Regions from separate parts of the Priestia sp. SRI_019 genome, predicted to be linked through region 1. Evidence: predicted binding sites of a transcription regulator. Region 1 holds the regulator's gene; each other region holds the start of a gene.
What was found. The regulator LexA, encoded in region 1, represses DNA repair genes until DNA is damaged. The targets are predictions, from matches to a motif close to CGAACATATGTTCG.
Positions count from the first base shown of each region.

Region 2: a site for LexA is predicted at 1,125-1,138, ahead of AC2YJL_RS08455 (YolD-like family protein). Genes of this name have one in related genera too.
Region 3: a site for LexA is predicted at 1,913-1,926, ahead of AC2YJL_RS25760 (Y-family DNA polymerase). Genes of this name have one in related genera too.
Region 4: a site for LexA is predicted at 1,890-1,903, ahead of AC2YJL_RS13685 (YolD-like family protein). Genes of this name have one in related genera too.

Region 1 covers NZ_JBYCZN010000001.1:805,172-808,363, reverse strand. The annotation lists gene AC2YJL_RS04115 (DUF896 domain-containing protein) at 166-396, opposite strand; gene AC2YJL_RS04110 (YneB family resolvase-like protein) at 466-1,134, opposite strand; gene yneA (cell division suppressor protein YneA) at 1,188-1,517, opposite strand; gene lexA (transcriptional repressor LexA) at 1,664-2,281, shown strand; gene AC2YJL_RS04095 (magnesium transporter CorA family protein) at 2,494-3,192, shown strand, end outside.
Region 2 covers NZ_JBYCZN010000001.1:1,548,120-1,551,311, reverse strand. The annotation lists gene AC2YJL_RS08460 (assimilatory sulfite reductase (NADPH) flavoprotein subunit) at 1-643, opposite strand, end outside; gene AC2YJL_RS08455 (YolD-like family protein) at 1,264-1,446, shown strand; gene AC2YJL_RS08450 (hypothetical protein) at 1,472-1,624, shown strand; gene AC2YJL_RS08445 (MDR family MFS transporter) at 1,659-3,192, opposite strand, start outside.
Region 3 covers NZ_JBYCZN010000010.1:9,659-12,850, reverse strand. The annotation lists gene AC2YJL_RS25770 (siderophore biosynthesis protein) at 1-193, opposite strand, end outside; gene AC2YJL_RS25765 (YolD-like family protein) at 249-584, opposite strand; gene AC2YJL_RS25760 (Y-family DNA polymerase) at 604-1,869, opposite strand; gene AC2YJL_RS25755 (N-6 DNA methylase) at 2,262-3,192, shown strand, end outside.
Region 4 covers NZ_JBYCZN010000002.1:663,813-667,004, reverse strand. The annotation lists gene AC2YJL_RS13700 (ABC transporter permease) at 1-79, shown strand, start outside; gene AC2YJL_RS13695 (ABC transporter permease) at 80-814, shown strand; gene AC2YJL_RS13690 (YitT family protein) at 846-1,685, opposite strand; gene AC2YJL_RS13685 (YolD-like family protein) at 1,934-2,287, shown strand; gene AC2YJL_RS13680 (hypothetical protein) at 2,410-2,550, shown strand; gene AC2YJL_RS13675 (DeoR/GlpR family DNA-binding transcription regulator) at 2,932-3,192, shown strand, end outside.

The sequences.
Region 1 (3,192 bases):
TCTTCATTCCTTTCAAAACTATGTACATATGTTATCATACTAATGATTTGCTTATTTGTACAATACTTGAACCAAAAAAATTTCCACTTTTACAGTTTTTGTGCCCCTTATTAAAAATATACAAAAAACTAGAGGGAACACTCCCTCTAGTTTTACTAGAACGTCTTAGTGAAGACGCTTCTTTTTACTCTCTTTTAACTTCTTAGGCGTAACATCTTTACCTTCTTCGTCCACAACTTTAATCGTATGAAGGTGATTTGTCATAGATTGTCGGAAAACTTTTAAATATTCCTGACGTAGCTCTTGCTGTTCTTTCGCTTCAGATTCTGTCAGCCCTTCAGCCTTTGCCTTTTTTGAAAGAGCATTAATACGAGCAAGTTTATCTTTTGATAGCATATAAAACCTATCTCCTTATAATCAATAATTAAAATTACCGAACCGCTCCGGCAACATGTAGTCATCTTACTAAATCTCTTTCGTTTTATCAAGAGATTGAGCACTCTCTTGGTACTCTTGATAGCGGCGATGTACCGTCGCTTTTGAAATATTATAACCAAAACCTTTTAGCGTAACTGAAATTTCAGCAAAGGTTAAGCCGTTATGACGAAGGCGGACAATTTCTTCAATCGGCGCTTCTTTTTTTTCTCTTCCCGAGTTAACTCCTTGATTTTTTAAATTTTTCTGCGGACGATAACCGTTTTCTACGGCTCTTTTCATTCCTCTTTTAATTTTAGCATTATGTAATTTCCGCTGATGCTCTTCCACTAAGCTAATAATATCTAACACCATTGAATCAGATTCTGAAAGCTGAAGCTGACCTTGATGACTAATCGTATAGATGGTAGCATTTTCTTTATGAAAAGCATGAAGCAGCGCAATTCGGGCATTTCCTCTGCCTAATCGTGTTTCGTCTTGAATGAGCAGCACGGATATTTTCTCTTCTTTCATTGTATGAAGAACATCCAAAATACCCTCTCTGTCTACATCATATCCGCTTGCTTTTTCCATCACGACTTTTTTCACCTCTAGATGATGAAGATTAGCAAGCTTTTTTAATTCTTCTTGCTGGCGCTGTAAAGATGTTTCTTGGGTTTTTTTATCCGTACTGACACGGCAATAAATAATGGCGTCCACTTTTATCACGACCTTTTCGGCTTCTAACAATATTCAGGAACGGCCGTTACACACTACTGTTCAATTGCCACTTGATTATGTAACTCATTTTTTAAAACAGGAATATATAATTTATCTCCAGGAGATAAAGACTGGGCAGTATCTGAGTTTAAATCATTAACGTCTTCAACCCATTTGACAAATTCATTGGTGGTCAAATGATGGTGATTATGATACTTGTTGGACAAGTCCCAAAGCGTATCTCCTTTTGTAATAGTAACCGTTGAATATTTGTCTAAATCTACTTTATCCGCTCCTAAAACCAGCGTCAATACATATGTAAGTGCAGCGATAACTGCAAAAAAAATAGCGTAATGTTTCATAGAATGTAAGAATTGTTGCATATTATGATCCCCCTATCAGAATATATGTTCTTATTTTATTGAGAACATTTGTTTCTGTCAATGGAATTCTTCGAACTTATGTTTGTATATTGACACACCACGTGGTATAATTCACCTAAAGAATAGCTAAAATCGAGGTGAAAAATATGAAGCTATCAAAACGTCAACAAGACATACTAGATTTTATTAAGCACGAAGTAAAATTAAAAGGCTATCCGCCTTCTGTTCGCGAGATTGGGGAAGCGGTAGGATTAGCCTCTAGCTCCACTGTACACGGGCATTTAGCTCGTTTAGAAAGCAAAGGGTTAATTCGCAGAGATCCAACAAAACCAAGAGCAATCGAAGTTCTTCAGCTAGATGAAGTAAACATCCCTAAAAGCAATGTCATTAATGTTCCTGTCATCGGTAAAGTAACAGCGGGTCTTCCTATAACAGCCGTTGAAAATGTGGAAGAATATTTCCCTCTTCCAGATAAATTCGTTTCTCCAGATGATCATGTATTTATGCTTGAAATTATGGGAGAAAGTATGATTGAAGCTGGTATTCTAGATGGCGATATGGTAATCGTACGTCAGCAGCAAACAGCTAATAATGGAGATATTGTGGTCGCTATGACCGAGGACAACGAAGCAACGGTAAAACGTTTCTTTAAAGAAGAAAATTTCGTTCGTTTACAGCCTGAAAATTCAACGATGGCGCCTATTATTCTTCGCCACGTAACGATTTTAGGAAAAGTAACTGGTGTATATCGCACGATTCACTAATCAGACACTGTATGTAAAACCAACTAATCATGATGTTAGTTGGTTTTTTTTACGTTTGTTTTCTAAAAAAATTGGCATATTATAAATGATACGTTGAATCACCGCAGGCAGGTAGAACGGTTTTTGTAAAGCTTGTTTCACCTTTTACTTTCTATCTGCATTTCCGCGACTCTTACAAGGAAATACAACCGACCATAAGAAGGATGTAGTTTATGACCAATACACCAAGGAAAACAGAACCATTTCAAACCATTGTACCTACCAAAGCAATGAACATGTTTCTTTTTCCTTTTTCCTTTGATCGAAAAAATAAAGAGCAGCTTGTTCATGCACTGAAAGAAAATTTGTTCGATTTTTTTTCCATTCAAAACAAACATTTAGAAAAAGAATACTACGGAGAACAGTATTACGTATCTCATGATAGCCTGGATCAATATTTTCTTCCTTACATTGAATGTATTCTATTCCCTGACTCGTGCGAAAAAGAAGGGCTGCTTCGATTTTCAAAAAAAATAGACCATACCATTACGTTACACACTTCCTCCACCACCGTGTCTAGCAACGTGCTGTCTGTGGATGTTTTTTTATGTCCTTTTGAAATTGGCGTCATGACCATTCGCACTGAGATGAGCCATAATCATTACACCTATGATGATATTTTAGAATTCATGAATCATTTTCGTGTATTAGAACCGAAGCTTGCTGAAGAGCACGGATCCACCATTACCTATGAACATCATCGCTATAGCAAAGTGCAAGATTATATTTTTTCACAGCTTGCGCCATTTTTGAACGAACACATCAAGAAAGAAGCCACGCGTGAACAGCACGTTGGGAGCCTTCCTTATTTTATCGATGAACGGATGTTTGTGTTAAGTTATGTAACGGTAAATCAAGAGCAAGAAATTAAT
Region 2 (3,192 bases), 740 kb from region 1:
TGTGTCCTTTCGCTTCGCTTAATCCGTCAATAACACCTTTAAGCCATTTATTCGCGGGCTCTTCAAAATCTAAATCACAGTCAACGCGCGGATACAGTCTTTCACCGCCAAGTTCCGCTAAGCGCACATCAAATTCTTTTCCTGTTTGACAGAAAAATTCGTATGAGCTGTCTCCAAGCGATAAGACAGAGAAACGGAAGTTCTCAAGTTTTGGCGCTCGACGGCCGTGAAGAAATTCATGGAAAGATAGCGCATTATCAGGCGGCTCTCCTTCTCCATGTGTACTTACGACAATTAATAAATTTTCAAGTTTCTTTAAATTATTTGGTTTGAAATCATTCATAGAAGATACAGTTACATTAAAACCTTTTGCTTCAAGCGTTTTGCCTGTATTTTCAGCAAGTCCTTGAGCATTTCCTGTTTGTGATCCGTAAAGAATCGTTACGTCTTTTGAAACCTTCTGTTTCGTTTGATCAGGCGCTGCTGTAGAAACGTCTGGCGTTCCTTCGGCAGACGTAGATTGAGATGCTGTTAAATAACCGCTCAACCACATTTGTTGTGCTTCTGTTAATGTCGGCAGAAGGCGATTAAGCAAATCTGCTTGTTCTTGATTAAAAGGGCTGTTTACTACCTTAAGTTGCAACACTGTCCACCTCACAAAAATATATAATTTAAATATGTATGCTTTTACGAATCATCTTCAACAACATTTAATACCTGTGTCTAATTAATCAATGATGTTTCCCTTCATACATTATTATTCCTATAGATTATATCAAATTTAATTATATAAATCATTAGAAAATTCTTATCAAATTCGTCTACCTGCATTTTATCGGAGAAGAATAAATTAGTAAAATACATATAATTGATAACTAGTATTAAGATGATTAATAATTGAAGCTGTCATTACGTTTTTTATAAATGCAGTTACTTCCATATTTGTTCATTCTACATCCTTCACATGAATATGAATATTTTGTAATTTTTAGAGAAGTTTTGTAGAAACGGTTTTCTTTCTCATCAGAATGTTACATAATAAATGTAACATTAATCCTTTTAAAAAACACTATACGGAAAAGACAGTATATTCTGAAACTTAGGACAGTTTATAGATGAGCTAGCAACCTTTTATTCGATCTATTCATACACGTTAGAGAATATAAAGGGAAGCTTTTGCAGTACATACAATTCCCTTTTGCTCATCTCAAATGAAAGGACTGGCTTTTAAATCAGGTAATCTTTTTTAAGGAGGCTTCTTAAATGTTTTTACGAGAATTAACGAAAAGTGGGACGATAACTGTTTCTTACTATAAAGATGGAACGTTGCAAACGTGCAAAGGCCGCGTGCACAACTTAAATCTCCATCAGCAAATTCTATCCGTAAAAGACGAAAATGAAGCCGTTGTTTCCCTTTTGCTTTCTGATATTAAATCCATTCATTAGTATGTAAAATTAAGGAGGAATTACCATGTGGAAAGATAATAAGCAAGCGCTTACAGATTTTGTGTCAGAAGATAGGTTTGAACTGAACTTATATTTAACGTATTTACTTGATCAAATTTCGTATGACACGTCTAAACAATCCCCTTTTCTTCGTAAGCCTAATGAAACCACTAGTTGATATAGAAAAAAGCGCACAAATTTGTGCGCTTTTTTTAATGTGATGGCTCTACTTCAGCAATGCCTTCTTCTGGTTTTTCTTCGGCTTTTTTATTTGAAAGGTTGATCTGCCTTAAGAATAATGTGCATACCGCCCCTAAAACAATAAAAGCTAAGCCCATGAAAAAGACGCTGTGCAATGCGCTCATTAGCGAGGTCTTCAAAATTGGCACAATGCTGTCTGAAAGCACAGCTGGAATACTCTTTAGCGCCTCAGGGCTAAACAGCATCTGCAGCACACTTTCAGGATTCGTATCAATTGCTTTTTTAAATCCGTCTGCAAAAGCACTTGCTTGAGCAGGCAATGTGTTTAAATATGGAACGAGTTTGTCAGTAAGAAGTGTACCTGATTTTGCATTCATTACCGCTCCTAAAATGGTAATACCGAACGTTCCTCCGATTGAACGGAAAAATTGACTTGATGATGTAACCACACCGAGCTCTTCTTTTGAAAAGCTTTCTTGAAGAGCAAGCGTTAAAATTGGCATCACAAGACCCATTCCTAAACCGATTATGGCCATATAAGAAGTGGCAACAAGCTTGCTAGTACGAAGGTCTAAAGTTGTTAATAAAAAGAACCCTCCTGCCATAATAAGCATACCCGTTACGATTTGAGGTTTGATTCCAACTTTATAAACAAGCTGCCCTCCAATAATACTCGTTACGATCATTGAAATCATCATCGGCGTCATAATGGTACCTGATTCCGAGGCACTGACTCCAACGATTCCTTGCATAAAGAACGGAACAAACGTAATGGCTCCGAACATGCCGATGCTCATAAAAAAGCCAATGATATTTAAAAGCGTAAACGTTCGATTCTTAAATAAATACATCGGAAGAATCGGCTCTTTTGCTTTCGTTTCCACAATAATAAAGCTTATGATCCCAACAACAGCAAGTGTAAATAGACTAACAATTTGCCAAGAGTTCCAGTCATAGTCTTTTCCTCCAAAGCTTAGGGCCAGAAGCAAGCTCACTACTCCGATAACCATTGTGAACATACCGGCTACATCGAATTTCACAGGTCCCGTATGTTTCTTTCCTTGAAGTCCCAGTGCAATAAAAACGGTAGCGAGTATCCCTACCGGCAAGTTGATGTAAAACACCCATTTCCAGTTCAGTGAATCAACAATCCATCCGCCAATTTGTGGACCGATGACAGAAGCAAGACCGTAAATTCCTCCGAATACTCCTTGAAACTTTGCTCGTTCTTTTCCTGTAAATAAATCACCAATTACAATCATTGCCATCGGCATCATAACGCCGCCGCCAATTCCTTGTAATGCACGGAATAAAATAAGCTCTGTCATATTATTTGCCATTCCACATAAAGCAGAAGCAACCATAAAAATAATAAGTCCTGTAACATAAATTACTCTGCGTCCTACTAAATCAGCGAGCTTCCCTGCAATCGGAACAACCGTTGTGGATGTTAACAAATAGGCTGTTGTCAGCCATGTCATCATGCTTAAACCACCAAGGTCTCCGACGATTCTTGGCATAGCTGTTCCGACAATGGTTCCATCA
Region 3 (3,192 bases), on a different contig from region 1:
TAAACTCACCTACACACCCTTCATGAATTTCCTTCGCTGATACAATATGTAGCCACTCGTCCCATTCAGGTTCAATACATTGTAGGTTGATAGAACAAATAGGTAAAAAATGTTTTTTATGCTGTTCCAAGTTATCGTAAAACACATCTTCGTATGAAGGAAATGGTTTAATAAATTGTTTAGGAATGTTCATCATTCTTCCTCCTTACTCAACAAATTTATAAATAGTTCACCAATCTACTTTAATTTTACACGAATCGAACATCAATCAGCTCACTTAACCTCATTTTATTTTTTAATTCAAATACTTCATCGATGAAAATAAAGATATCCCCCAGGGAATCAACAAACTGAATGAATCCTGTCTCTGTTATACATTGGCCTTGCTTATAATATGTAAGGTACACTTGTTTATTTTTATGTAAGGCTTCAATCAAGGTGAAATTAATTTGTTCCATTTGCTCTTCCGTTAAAAGAGGTTTAGATACTTCTAGTTGTTTGTTTATGACTTCCTGTAATCCAATGTATTGCTCAGGCATACTTGCGAAAGCTCTCCATTTTTTCATTCCTCTATCATGATTCATGATATCCTCCTCCTCTGTTCTATGCTTTATGACCTCCTATAAGGCCATTTCGGTAACGAGCTGTTGAATGATCCAGATGACTTGAAGCCCGTAGAACACTATTCTTCCCATAGCGCAGCCGAATTTCATCTATCGTTTTGGCAAGAGCATAGGCTCTTTCACGCTGATCGATATCCTCAAATAAGCTCATTTGCTCCTCTTCTTCAATGCTTGTGTTGGATAAGGAAATCCCAATGGAGCGAATCGGCATTCCGTTATCAAAATTATGTAAAATGGTTAAACAATAAGGGAAAATATCTTGGCTTAAGTTTGAAGCTCGCCCCATTTTCTTTTGTCTTGAGAAGCCGCCACCTGTTTGTTTGCTGTAGCCAATCGATAAATGAACCGTTTGGGCCACCACTTGATGCATGCGTAAACGAAAACACACATCGTCTAATAGCTCCAATAGCAATAATTCCACTTCTTTTCGGCTTGTATAATCTCGAAAGAGAATCTGACTTTTCCCAAAGGAACGGGAACTAGGGATGTACACATCGGAAATACGACTAAAATCAATTCCATTGGCATGTTGGTGCAATTCTTCGCCCATGATGCCAAATTCTTTTTGTAACATCTCTTTCGAAGAAAGAGCGAGTTCTTTTATGGTATAGATGCCTAAACGGTTTAATCGTCTTTCTGTAGCTGACGAGATTCCCCAGAAATCCTTCATCGGATGAATTGACCATAACTTAAAGGGAATATCCTCATATCGCCAATAAGCAACCCCTGTTGGGCTGTGCTTCGCTTCATGATCTAAGCTGACTTTAGCCAGTAAGAGATTAGGACCGATTCCTGCCGTAGCTGTCAGTCTTGTTTTGCGATAGATCTCATTAAGTATTCGATGAGCTAGCTCCTCCGGTGTTCGGGCAAATAAGTGCAAGGAAGCTGTAGCGTCAATAAACAACTCATCAATGCTATATGCATGAAAGTCTTCAGGAGCAACATACTGTAACACCAAACTAGAAATATAGTTCGAAGCCTTGATATATCTCTCCATTGATGGATTCACCACATGGATATCTTTCCTTTTAGGAATTTCAAAGAGGCGACTTCCTGTTTTGATCCCTTCTTTCTTTAATAAGGGTGTGGCAGCTAACACAACAGATCCCGACCGTTTGACATCCCCTACAACCGCAAGCCTTGTTTTCAAAGGATTTAAACCCCGTATGACAGAGGAAACCGAAGCAAAGAACGCTTTCATGTCTATGCAAATAATGACTCTGTTTGGTAGCTGCCCATAATCCATTGGAATAACTCCTCAATAAAGAACGTTTGTTCTTTATTATATACGAACAAACGTTCTTTATTCAATGGAATATCATTCCTTTTCCCGATTATTGCTATTTAATGGTATATGGAATGACTAAAGATAAAAGAATAAATGCTCGTATGATAGAAAATTTGGTTCCAGAACAATAAAATGAAAATAACTCTTGAAACAGATAGTATGATGCAAATTAAATGGTATAATAGAACTAAAAAAGAAAAAATTCTCAGATAATTAATTTATCAGTATTTTTGATGCTATAAACAATTGTGGGGAAATTTTGAAATAAACAAATAGTGTAAATATCGTTTAATTATTTATTGAATCATACAATCTTTATCAGAACAGTTACTATGGAAAGAAGGTTCCATATGGATAACAAAGAACTTTATTTAAATCAGTTACAAAGAGAATTTGATTATATATTTGAGATCATAAGAGGAAATCATTATCTAAAGAATGATCCTGAAGGTACTAATGTTATACTTAAAATTATTTTTTTGAGATTTAAAAGCATTACTAGAAAAGAATACGTAGATAAATGGGATCGTCTAGTTAGTTCATATAGATTAAGAAGAATAGAGGAAATAGAATACATATTTGAAGAAATTATGTATTTTTCTGAAAACCCTTATAAACAGGATACTCATTATAGAATTAATATTGAAAAATTTAATAACCCACAGACGCTATATACAATTGAGGAAATAATCAGATTTTTAGATAATCATGATGTCTTAAGAGAAGTATATGATATAGGTTTATTGGCCGAGCTTTTTTATAGAATCATGTCAAAATTATTGTCGCTTAAAAAAAATGAATATGATTTAACGGATGAAACCATTTCAAAAATAATGTCAGGGATTGTGCAGATTAAAGAAAATGATAATATCCTAGACCCATATGTAGGTACAGGCGGGCTATTATTTAGTAGTGTTTCTGATATCAAATATTATAACGGGAATATTATTGGACAAGATATTAACCCTTTTTCCCTTAATATTTCGAGCATGTTATTTAACTTAATGGATTCACACCCTGTAGATTTGTTTCTAGGGGATTCAACATCTAACTTGGAAAATATAATTGAAAAATATCATAGGAAATTTGACAAAATTATTACACATATACCGTACAATTTACAAACATCGGACAGTTACAAAGCCTATAGTTACAGAGTCCATGATCAATATTTTAAAAATGGTAGTTATAGTAAATCACACTTTAAAAATATGAATTTTTTCATATTGACTAATATGATTCAACTATTGAGGGAAGGCGGGAAAGCTTATATTGTTGCTC
Region 4 (3,192 bases), on a different contig from region 1:
CATGATAGCAGGTGTAATTATCGGTATTTTCTTATATGCTGCAGGCGCCTTGCACTTTATCAAAAAGGATGTGGCCTAAATGTTTTTGCAATTATGTAAGATAGAATCGTTTAAATTGTTTAAAACAAAAGCCTGGACGTACCTTTTTGTGAGTCCTATTCTAATCGCTATTATCCTTTTTGTAGGTGATCAGGCAATGCCAAGCGGGAGAATGAAATGGGCAATGGCAGATGCCTTGATTGCCAATGTTCACGGATTGCTGTTTTATCCGTTAATTGGCGGGTTAGTAACATCCTTCATCTGTCGGTATGAACACGAAGCGGGAGGGTGGAAGCAATTATTATCTCTTCCTGTGACAAGGACATCGGTATACGGAGCAAAATTGATTACAGCAGCAGCTTTCATGGGAATTCTTCAAGTGCTTGTATTTGTTGTTTTATTAGGAGTTAGCATGTTAAAAGACTATCCGAGCGCTGTGCCATTAAAGATGATAGCTGGAAATATGCTAGGCGGATGGGTTGCGGTGTTGCCCATTCTTGCGTTTATGCTAGCTGTGTCAATGGCATGTTCTAGCTTTGGAGCATCTTTGACAGTCAACGTCATTTTAACACTACCGAATTTATTCGTTGCTAATTCTGAACGATTTGGCCCCTGGTACCCATGGACTCAGCCAATGTATGGAATGTTAGGTGTAAACGGAAAAGCATCATGGGGGTTGATGCTGACTACACAGAATTTCTTAGTGGTTGTTATAAGCAGCTTTCTGCTTTTTGGAGCAGCAGGTTTACTGTATTTTCAGCGCAAACATATATAATAGAAAAAACCCGCTTTTTTACAGCGGGTTTTCAGCTGGCTTTTGGAATAGTAAAGCCTACTCCAAATACGTCGCGCACATCGTGGACAACCACAAAAGCCTGTTCGTCGACTTTATGAATAATGCGTTTTAATTCTAGCAGTTCTTGTTTGTTCACAACTACGTACAATACGTCTTTTGCTTCTTTTGTATAGCTTCCATGAGCGGAAAAAACAGTGACTCCTCGCTGCATCTTTTTATTAACTTGTTCGGCCACTTCAGCGGAACGGTGTGAAATAATAGTAATTGCTTTGCGAGGATTGAGTCCTTCAATGATATAATCAAGCACTTTCGTTCCGATGTAAAGAGAAATAACCGTATACATCGTCTTTTCTCCTCCGATGACAAAATAGGCGCTTGCTACAACCAATAAATCAATTGCCAGCATCGTTTTGCTAATATTCCAGTCTAGATATTGATTAGCTAAGCGGGCAATAACTGCAGAGCCTCCGGAAGTTCCGCCTCCTCTAAACACAAGTCCGAGTCCTACACCAGCTAAAATACCAGCAAAAATAGCCCCCAGCAGCGTATCATCAAGAGGATTTCCCAGTCCTTCAGTTATATGTAGGAATAGAGATGTGAAAACAATACATATAATTGTGTAAGCAATCACACGTTTGTGAAGCAATTTGTATCCGATTAGTACCAGCAAACCGTTTAATATAAAGTTTGTGATACCCGGAGACCAGCCTAATACATAATAGGTAATCATTGTTACACCGGTTACGCCGCCTTCTGCTAATTCATTTGGAATAGCAAAGTAATTAATGGCAAGTGCAAAAATAAGGCTTCCTAGAATAATAAGGATAATTTCTTTTATTTTATTAATCATGAACGTTACCTCCAATCATCAAAAACTCCGAAAACACAGTCATGACAATGTATTATACCAACTCTAGAGACCGAATTAAAGATGAGATATTATTATTTTTAAAAAAATCAGTTTCTGCTATCATCATAAAATCTTTTGACAGTTTTTATCTAATATGAAAAAATGAATTGTTTGCTTTTATTTTGATTAAAAAGTTTTGCAATGAGAATGTTCGTTCGGTAAAATAGAAGCAAGAGTCAAGGGGGAGAATGAACGTGTATCAAGATGAATTAAAACAGTATGCGAAGTTAGTAATGCCCGAGCATTTAGAGAAAATGAAGAAAATGTACAGTCCCGATGCGCATAAGCAGTCCTTAGGGTTGAAAAAAGAAAAGATTGAGCATATTGAAAATGTCATTATGAACAGTTACTCGGAGCATCATCCAGTAACGCTTCACGTCTATGAAGCAGGACATATTCAAAGGTATGAACGAGTGACGATTGATAAAGTCTCGCTGCAGTCGAATACGCTGATGGTTACAGGCCCTTGTTATACATATTCGATTCGAGCGGATGCAGTAATTGAAGCAGATGTATGGAAAGATGAAAGCTACTCTAGCTAAGAGTAGCTTTTTTGTTCGTTTTGTATCTTTTTTTTAACGCATGCATACAATACATAAAAGCATATTCTGCGAGTAGTAACTTCTAGCTACTAGGAAATTTTAATTAAAGAAGGGATCATTGTATGCAAAATGAAAAAACTCAAGTAAGAGAAATCGAATTAACGCAGTTCATTAAGAAAAGACTCGTTCGTTTTATCTCAAGTTTAGCTATTTCTTCTGCCCTTGCTTCCATATTATATATGCTTCTGTTTTTATTTAAATGATGGGTCACTTTGAGTTGTCCAAAAAGGTGGACAACTTTTTTGGTGTGTAGGCTTTTACGAAATCAGGACAAGCTATGGCTGATTCAGTCAGAAAAATTCAATCGGTCAAGAAATAGTCAAAAACAGTCATAGCTAATTGAGTAGAAGAAAACCTTTACATATAATGAGAAAAGTAGACAAATTCTTGAATTACCAGCATATTTCCTTTTGTAGTAACTATTATTAAACCAAATGCAAATTTAATTGTTCGTTCAAAAAACTTTATTTTGTAATTAAAAAAATGAATGTTTTTGATTTTTTATGATTGATTTTGAATGTAAACCGTGATAAAGTAAGTACATGAAATAAATGAAAACGCTTTTTTGAAAAAGGAGCTAGAACATGTTAACGCCGGAGAGACATCAACTAATCTTAAAACTTTTAAAAGAGAAAGAACTTGTAAAAGTGCAAGAGTTTATCGAAGTTACAGGCGCTTCGGAATCCACCATTAGAAGAGACTTAAGTCAACTAGAAGAAGAGCAAATGCTCAAACGTGTTCACGGTGGCGCTTCGCTTATTCGCAGTAAACGAATCGAACTGAGCGTTATCGAAAAATCTGCTAAAAATGTTCAAGATAAACGAAACATTGCAGAGTATGCGGCT